One region of the Gorillibacterium sp. sgz306347 genome, then DNA from elsewhere that is predicted to be linked to it. Evidence: riboswitches for the same ligand, from Rfam matches in the RefSeq annotation. Region 1 holds a riboswitch; each other region holds the start of a gene.
The links. Region 1 has a riboswitch for cobalamin ahead of AC6I6H_RS16960 (S-layer homology domain-containing protein). Riboswitches for the same ligand answer to the same signal wherever they lie in the genome.

Region 1 (2,173 bases):
GTAATACCCGTCATAATACCCTTCCGGAACGGGATACCCCGCCCTCGCCAGCGCCAGCACCGTCCATTCCCCGTTGCCGGTGCCGAACTTGGGGGCGCTGACGGTCGAAACCAGATAGGCCAGGCTGCGGTCCAGCTGCTCCTTGGCCTGTCCATTCGCCGCTGCGGTACTCACGGCAAAAGAAGCCGCCGAAGCGGCTCCTCCTGCTTGGAATGCGGCCGAAGACAAGGCCGTGTTCAGATCGGTCAATGCTTGATCTACGCTCGTCTGGCTGCTTTCCATGTTGGATAAAGCGCTGTAGGCTTGCTGGTATGCGGCGTAAATGTCCGGATCGGCCAAAAGCGCCGCCTTGTTCGGACTGCTGTTGATTTCCGCCACCTTGGCGGTCAAAGCGTCTTTGTCGGCGGGGTCGATAACGGGCGGGCCCCAGTCCGCGCCCAGGTCCACGCCGTAGCCATATACGGTAAACTGGGTGCGGAACACGTCGCCGTCCGCCGGGTAGTAGTCCGCCATGCCGAAATTCGGGAAGGCGTCGTCGACGGTGTACATCCACCCTGCCATGCTGGTGTAGTCGAATTCGCCGAGCCAGTCCGGATCGGCCTTCGTGCCGATCGTGTCTCCGCCGCCCGTCACCATCGTCTGTATGTAGGCGGGGATTGCGAGCGAAGCCGTGGAGCTGTCGCGAATCTTGGAGAGATAAAAGCCGCTTGTGACCGTGCCGTAGTTCTGATAATTCCCGGTGCCCAGGACGCGCGTCAGAACGGCAGCCCCGTTTTCACCGGCATAAAAAGGAACGTTCACCGGTTCTACGGCGTACCCTTGTCCAAGCGTAAACTTTTCAACGGTAACGGTGATGTAACCGGCCGGCGTCGTCCGCGCCGTCTCTGCAAAAGCTTTGCTGACGGGAGCGGGGAGTACAGTGAAGAGAAGTCCGAGAATCAAAAGTAAGGCTGTCCAGCGTTTTCGGTTCATGCTTGATCGATTCCTCCTTTGGAAATTGCGCATTGGGTTGAAGCAGTCGGTTCGCGGAAGCTAGACTTCCGGCAAATCGGGCGGACTGTCAAACGCGCGCGGAGGATCGTCCCTCGAGAAGCAAAATTTCCGCATGCCAAATACACCTCTCCTATCCTTCGTAGAATGGTGAAAAGAAACAGGCAGGTATTCTGGCTTAAGGATCGTCACCCGTTGCAGCCTTCCCGGTTGTCCAGTGGCATGTTTGCAAGGATTCCCCTCTTACAGCGGCGGGACCGCGCGGGATTTGCACCCGGCTTCCCTTTTAACCAATTCCGGTTCAGTTTAGAAAACTGAATAATTGGCACCCGTTTCCTATTGGTCCTATCATAACCAATTATTTTCCATTTGTCATGCTTTTTCTTAAAAGAGTTCCGGGAACGGGGTCGCGAAGAGAGAGCAAACGTCGAAAAAAGGCCGGTTTCGCATGGCCTGGGCGATATGGTACGATAGGAAAACCAGCCGGCAAGGCAAGGAGGAAAAAAGCGAATGGCACCCCCTTGGAAGAAAAACATCGTGCTGTTTCTGGCCAGTCAAACCATTTCTTTGTTTGGCTCGTCGCTCGTTCAGTATGCTATCCTTTGGCACATCACGCTGACCACCAAATCCGGCTCCATGATGACCGTGATGATTCTGTGCGGCTTTTTGCCGACGCTGCTGCTTTCCCCTTTCGCCGGGGTTTGGGCGGACCGCTTCAACCGCAAGGTTTTGATCATGACGGCGGACACCGCGATCGCGCTCTCCACGCTGGTGCTTGCGGTTTTGTTCCTGCTCGGGTATGACGCGCTCTGGCTGCTTTTTCTGATTTCCGCTATCCGGGCGCTTGGAACGGGCGTGCAAACGCCGGCGGTCGGAGCCTTTGTGCCGCAGCTCGTTCCGGAAGACAAACTGCCCCGCGTGAACGGCGCGAATGGCAGCATTCAGGCGATGGTGACCCTGCTCGCCCCGATGGCAAGCGGGGCGCTGATGAACGCGGTGCCGATGGCGGTTATTCTGCTTATCGACGTGGCGACCGCCGCCGTGGGCGTGCTGACGCTGCTTTTGTTCCTCCGCGTTCCGGCCCACGCCAAGGCCGGGCAGCCGCAGGAGGCCGGCTATTTCGCCGACTTCCGCCTCGGCCTGCGGTACATTGCCTCCCACGCCTACATCAAGGCATTTTTCG
Region 2 (2,173 bases), on a different contig from region 1:
GCAGGGGGTTCGTTGCCTTCACCCGATCCCGCCTCCTTGTTTCGTCTGCGTTCAGTATATTCCGCAGACGGGGAGGCGGGTGGGGACTAGCGCAGGAGAGGCGAAAAAGGCGCAGCCGGTTTAGTCGACCGGCTTGCCGCGTTCCGCCGCCGAGCGCTCGGCTTCAAAAACGGCGTCTCCTTCGTCATTTTGCAGGTAGCGGTCGTATTCCTTTCCGCGTATGGCCCTTCGGTTGGCGCCGTCGATGTCGGTGGCGGCGAAATCGTCCATTTTCTGAACGCTGCCGTCTCCGTTGCCGCCGCCTTTCGAATCGGTATAGCGGAAGCGGTCGGGATCGTCGGCCATGGCCGGAGAATCGGAATTTCCATATTCCTCGACAATGCGCCAGGCGTCGTTGTCGTCCCGTTCGGCCTGCTCGGTCACGTAATGACGGTCCGTAACGCCGCGCCCAGGCACCATCACTTCTTCTTCGACCGGACGGCTGTCGGATACCTCCTGCATCTCGGAATGCTCCACGGTGAACCGGGTCCATGGAATCGCTTCAAGGCGCTCATACGGGATCGGTTCCCCGCTTTTCTCGCAGATGCCGTACGTGCCGTTGCCAACCCGTTCCAGAGCGGCCTCTACTTCGGCAAGCCGGGATTGCTCGGATTCATTCAGCGCCAGGTCCCGGCTTCGCTCGAAAAGCTCGGTCCCGGTGTCGCCCGGGTGGTTGTCCGCCGCCGTCAGCTCGCCGGTGGAATCCCGCAGCGACTCGTTCTCGTTTCGCTCTAGCTGGGCGTTCAGCTCGTTACGTTCCTCCTCCAGGCGGGTGCGCAGCGTTTTTATTTGATCTTCATTCAAATGTCTCATGGTGTCGAACCTCCCGTTGATAGGTTGAACGGCCGGCATGCAAGGTGTCCGGCCGCAGGCTTTCTACTTCTCTATTACCCGTCAAGGAGCTCCGCCAATCCTCGGGCGATGTGGACAAACGGGTTCCGAAAAGCTATGATAATAGGACAAGTTCATAACCGTTTCGGGCAAAGGTGCGGGTTTGGCTGTCGAACAAACCCGCTTAATAGGGAAGCCGGTGCGAATCCGGCGCGGTCCCGCCACTGTAAATGCCGAGCGGCTTTTCACACGCCACTGTTTCTGCCGGACGGGAAGGCGAAAAGCCGTGTTTGACGCATGAGCCAGGAGACCTGCCTTGCCCGGGTGTTTCTGATTCTTCGGGGGGTGGGATAAGAAACGATCGTATTCGCATGTCCATGCGCACCAATCCGCCACCTTCTTCAGAGGCGGTTTTTTTTGTGCCAATCTATCATTTTATGAAGAAAAGAGGCCTGAACGTTGAAACGAAATTCATCTGTTGTTGCACTTGTCCTGTCTTTTCTGCTGCTGCTTTCCGCCGCGCTGCCGGCCGGCGCATTCGCAGCCGAAGCCGCGGTAACCGCGGAAACCGGCGTATCGGTTGAAGAAGCCGTCTATTCCGCGGCGGACTCAATCACCAAAGGCGGCGTCGACTCCGATTGGGAAGCCGTCGGACTGTCCCGGCTCGGCGCGGACGTTCCCGCCGGTTACGTTTCCAAGCTGGAAGCGTCCGTGAAAGAGGCCAAAGGCCAATACGGCAGGGTTACCGACGCCGCGCGCACGGTACTGGCACTCACGGCGCTCGGCAAGAACGCGGCCGATTACGCGGGTTACAATCTGATCGCCGGTCTTGCGGATCATGCCAAGATGACGAATCAGGGTCTAAACGGGCCTTTGTATGCGCTGGTCGCTTTGGATGCGGGCGGGTATGAGATTCCGCAGGGAGCCGCCTGGACCCGCGACAAGCTGATCGCGTACGTTCTGGATGCTCAATTGGCCGACGGAGGCTTCTCCTTTACGGGCGACGCAAGCGATCCCGATCTGACCGCTTTTGCGCTGACGGCGCTTGCGCCTTACAAAGACCGCCCGGCCGTGAAAGCAGCGGCCGACAAGGCGGTTGCGCTGCTCGCCAAGACGCAAAACGCGCAGGGCGGCTACACGACCTGGGGCACGGAAAGCAGCGAAACCGTTGCGCAGGTCATCATCGGCCTGACGGCACACGGCATAGACCCGACGGAAGCCCGGTTCACCAAGGGCGGCGTCAGTCTGGTGGACAAGCTGCTGACCTTCCGCGACGACAAAGGCAGCTTCCGTCATGAGCTCT
Region 3 (2,173 bases), on a different contig from region 1:
AGAACCGCCGGGGCAGCCAGGAGCTGCCGATGTCGTCGTACAGAAAGCGCACCTCCACCCCTTCCGCCGCTTTGGCCGCCAGGGCGTTGATGACCGTCTGTCCGATCTCGTCGTTGCGCACGATGTAGTACATCAGGTGAATGTGATGCTTGGCCTGTGCAATATCCCGCAGAAGCGCCGCGAATTTTTCGTTGCCCTCCGTATATACGCTGACCTCGTTGTCCTGCGTGTAAAAAGCATAGCTGCTGGTCAGGTTCATGTAGATCATGTCCAGGTAATCGGCGGCGATCGGATCGTTGAACTTGATGCGGCTTTCGCGGAAAATGCGCCGCTGCCCTTCTATCAGTCGCTCCAGCCCGTTCTGGGTGGCCTCCTGGATTTTGTATATTTTGCGACGGCTCATGGTTTGGCCGAGGATCAGATACAGCACAAACCCGACGCCGGGCAAAAACAGCAGCACCATCACCCAGGCCCAGGTCGTTTCCGGCTTCTTGCGTTCCCAAAACACAACAAACGCAGCCAGAATCAAGTTTGCAATGGAGACAACCGAGTAAATGTCGTTGAATTTCAGCATGCCTGCACCCCGGGGATCAAGTTTACGAACGGCGAGCCAAACGGCGGCCGCGGAAGATCATACACGGTTCTGCACCCATGGTAGCATATTCCCCTTTCGACTTCACAGACTTGACAAAAAAAGATTTGACAAGCACTATATATCGAGTTATTTTAATCATTATCACAAGATATTGATTCAAACGGGTGCCTTTCTCTTATAGATAGAGTAGAGGCTTAATAGGGAAGTCCGGTCAAAGCCGGCGCGGTCCCGCCACTGTGAAGGCCGAGCAGCCGTTCGAGACGCCACTGGATTCGTCCGATGAATCCGGGAAGGCGAACGCTGCGCAGAAGCCTGAGCCAGGAGACCTGCCCGTTTGCAAACACCTTGCACGCCCACGGAGAATGGGCCGGTGTCGCGATCCGCTATCGTTCTGCGTTTGGCCGCAGACCACATAGGGGCGCACCCGTGCCGACCGTCCGGGTGCCCCCTTTTTCATTGCGCACACGGGTTGAAGCGCAAGGTACATACACAAAGAGGTGATCGCATGCTCGTCGTTTACGATTCCAAAACCGGCAACGTCCGCCGCTTCGCCGGAAAGCTCGGGCTCCCTTCCGTTCAGATTGGAGACGACACGCAGGTATCCGAGCCGTTCGCGCTGGTAACCTATACAACCGGGTTCGGCCAGATTCCGCCCCGCACCCGGGTGTTTCTGGAGAAAAACGGAGGGCTCTTGCGCGGCGTTGCAGCGAGCGGAAACCGCAACTGGGGGCACGGGTTCGCGAAAAGCGCGGATACCATTTCGACGGAGTACGGCGTGCCGGTACTGCATAAATTCGAGCTGGCGGGAACCGCCGGCGACATCAAACGATTTCGGGAGGAGCTGGAGAAGCTTGCGGTACATTCAGTTAAATAACCAGTTGATGCAAAAGGGACCGGACGGACCGGACGGCTTCTATCGTCTGGAAAAGGATAAAGAAGCGGTTGAGGCGTTTCTGGAGGAGGTGCGCGAGCGCAGCCTTACGTTCGGCAGCTATCTGGAGCAGGTCGTCTACATGATTGAGCATGATTACTACGAGGACTTCCGCCGGCAGTACACGGGCGAAGAGATTGAGAGCGTCTTCCGCGCCGCCCATGAAGTGCCGTTCACCTATGCTTCCTATATGGCGGCATCCAAGTTTTACACCGACTACGCGATGAAGAGCAATGACAAATCGCTGTATCTGGAGCAGCTGCCCGACCGGGCGGCGGCGGTCGCTTTGCATCTCGGCCGAGGCGATGCCGAAACCGCGCGCACGCTTGCCGTTTCCTTCATGGAGCAGCGCGTGCAGCCGGCTACGCCCACGTTCCTGAACGCCGGCAAAAGCCGCCGCGGCGAAATGGTCTCCTGCTTCCTGCTCGAAATGGACGATTCGCTGAATTCGATCAACTACTGCCTGTCCACCTGCATGCAGCTTTCCAAGGTCGGCGGCGGGGTCGCGGTCAACCTGTCCAAGCTGCGCGGGCGCGGCGAGCCGATCAAAGGCGTCGAAGGCGCGGCCAAAGGCATCATGCCGGTGCTGAAGCTCATGGAGGACGCATTCTCCTATGCCGACCAGATGGGCCAGCGCAAAGGCTCGG
Region 4 (2,173 bases), on a different contig from region 1:
CCGGGCTCGTATCCGTTCCGTAATTGATCGAGCTGAACGGAATTTGCGCTCCCGCGCGGCTGTGCATCGTGTTCAGGTTGTGAATAAACGCCTCCATCGCCTGGTACGTGCTGCGCTTCGTTTCCGCTTCCGCGTTCTCCAGCGCGAACCGCTGCGCCCGCTCGCTGACCGCACGGTCGCCGGTCAGCCTGGCCAGCGCCTTCAGCTCCGCTTCGGCATGCGCTTTGTCGCGCGCAAGACGGGGCTGCATCTCTTTTTCGGCGAGCTCGGCGATCAGTGCCGTAACGGCGCCCGTCAGCTTCGCGTCCGCCCCGTGCAGCAGCTCCAGCGCTTTAATCAGATGAGTGCGATAATGGCGGATATATGTTTTGGCGACGCCGGGGGCCATTCCGTAATCGAAGGATGGGATGCTTTGGCCGCCGTGCTGATCGTTCTGATTGGATTGAATCGCGATGCAGGCGAGGGCCGCATAGCTTTGGATGTCATTCGGCTCCCGCAATTCCCCGTGACCGGTTCCGAATCCGCCTTTAAACAGCTTGCCGATATCAATCTGGCAGCAGGTTGTGGTCAACGTCAAAAAATCCAGATCGTGAATATGAATGTCGCCTTCTTTGTGCCTGGCGGCGTGCTCCGGCTTCAACACAAACAATTCGTAAAACTGCTTCGCTCCCTCGGAGCCGTATTTCAGCATGGTTCCCATTGCCGTGTTGCCGTCGATGTTTGCGTTCTCACGCTTCAGGTCGCTGGCTTCCGCCTCGCGGTAGGTCAAGTCCTCATATACCTTCATGAGCCGGTTGCTCATTTCCCGCGCCCGGGTGCGCTCCGCCCGGTAAAGAATATAGGCTTTGGAGGTTCCCATCAGACCGGCCTTCATCAGGACCCGTTCTACCGTATCCTGAATCTCCTCCACCGGAGGAACCGGATGCTCGGATTCCCGTTTGCCCAGCTCGGCGGCCACCTGCTCGGCCAGCCGGCAGGATTCTTCATAGCCGGCCTCGCCGGTGGCGGAGGAAGCCTTCCAAATGGCTTGTCCGATCTTTTCAACAGCGAATGGGGCTTCCCGGCCGTCTCGTTTGCGAATCTTTGTGATCATATCAGCGCATCCCTTCCAAATATATCGTTCGGTTCAGTAGAAGCGGCTGCAAAAAAAAGGGAGCGCAAAGAGAGAGCCGCTTTCCATACGAAAGCGTGCCGGTCTTTGAATGGCTCCCTGTCCTCGCAGGGTCCTTCTTCCAGGCGGCGGGGCAGGTCTCCTGGCTTTGGCCTCGTCATCCCCGGAACGCCTTCCCGGCGCGACGGCCAGTGGCAACTTTATCCGGAGACTCTTCCATTACAGTGGCGGGACCGCACCGGTTTTGCACCGGCTTCCCTATTAAGCGGGCCGGTATCAGTAAACCGGCTTTTGCACCCCTTGCCATACAATATGTAGTTGCAGAGACGACATTACATCAATATATAGTCCAAGTCAATGCTGTTCGCAAAATCTCCCCACTTCGATTTTTTGCCCGGCTCCGGCCGAAAAAGCGGAAAAAGCCGCCCGGAAGCGCTCCCGCGCCCCTTTGCGGCCTTATCGTAAATATGGCAAAGACGTGAACGCATCAAGGCGTCCAAACGGCGTTATGTTTGTCCTTTCCGGTGTATTCGATTCGGGTCGGCGTCAGCTTCAAAATGACATAATCGGGATCGTCCGGGCCGGTGAACCACTTTTCCAGCTCCTTATTCCAAACCTTTTGTCGCAGCGATTCGTCCTTCGTGACCTCCGCTGTCGCTTCGATTTCCAGCAAATCTTTGCTGCCTCCGGCTTCATAACCGGCCAGCAGGCAGGCGTGCGGGTTCTCGCGCAGCTCTTCCACCTTGTGGGTTTTCCGGTCGGTGGCCAAATAAATATCGAGGCCTTCGTGGAAAATAGCCATATAACGGACTTTGGGCTTGTTTCCCTGCTCAATCGTACCGAAAGAGCCGAATTTGTTCTCGGAAAGCGCCCGGCCGATCGCTTGCTCCAGTTCCTGTTTCTCCACTTCCGTTCACTCCTCGTCTGATGGGGTCCACATGGCTGTCCATGCACTACCATTAGTGTACCCTGCGGGTCCGGAAATGAACCTTTTGCCGGGCCGGACGCCATGTCTTGACAAGGAAGAAAGAGGAACCTAAACTTGTGCAGAGTCCCAAAAGG

Region 2: linked by a shared signal. The riboswitch ahead of AC6I6H_RS10610 (S-layer homology domain-containing protein) and the one ahead of AC6I6H_RS16960 (S-layer homology domain-containing protein) in region 1 are both predicted to bind cobalamin.
Region 3: linked by a shared signal. The riboswitch ahead of nrdI (class Ib ribonucleoside-diphosphate reductase assembly flavoprotein NrdI) and the one ahead of AC6I6H_RS16960 (S-layer homology domain-containing protein) in region 1 are both predicted to bind cobalamin.
Region 4: linked by a shared signal. The riboswitch ahead of AC6I6H_RS13315 (anaerobic ribonucleoside triphosphate reductase) and the one ahead of AC6I6H_RS16960 (S-layer homology domain-containing protein) in region 1 are both predicted to bind cobalamin.

What each region holds. Positions count from the first base shown of each region.
Region 1 is NZ_JCAPET010000035.1:11,102-13,274, reverse strand. It holds gene AC6I6H_RS16960 (S-layer homology domain-containing protein) at 1-972, opposite strand, end outside; cobalamin riboswitch at 1,137-1,338, opposite strand; gene AC6I6H_RS16955 (MFS transporter) at 1,501-2,173, shown strand, end outside.
Region 2 is NZ_JCAPET010000016.1:34,198-36,370, forward strand. It holds gene AC6I6H_RS10600 (glycosyltransferase family 4 protein) at 1-22, opposite strand, end outside; gene AC6I6H_RS10605 (TraR/DksA C4-type zinc finger protein) at 121-852, opposite strand; cobalamin riboswitch at 1,006-1,203, shown strand; gene AC6I6H_RS10610 (S-layer homology domain-containing protein) at 1,330-2,173, shown strand, end outside.
Region 3 is NZ_JCAPET010000045.1:23,318-25,490, forward strand. It holds gene cls (cardiolipin synthase) at 1-574, opposite strand, end outside; cobalamin riboswitch at 741-943, shown strand; gene nrdI (class Ib ribonucleoside-diphosphate reductase assembly flavoprotein NrdI) at 1,101-1,469, shown strand; gene nrdE (class 1b ribonucleoside-diphosphate reductase subunit alpha) at 1,447-2,173, shown strand, end outside.
Region 4 is NZ_JCAPET010000022.1:64,736-66,908, reverse strand. It holds gene AC6I6H_RS13315 (anaerobic ribonucleoside triphosphate reductase) at 1-1,093, opposite strand, end outside; cobalamin riboswitch at 1,227-1,427, opposite strand; gene AC6I6H_RS13310 (pyridoxamine 5'-phosphate oxidase family protein) at 1,599-2,018, opposite strand.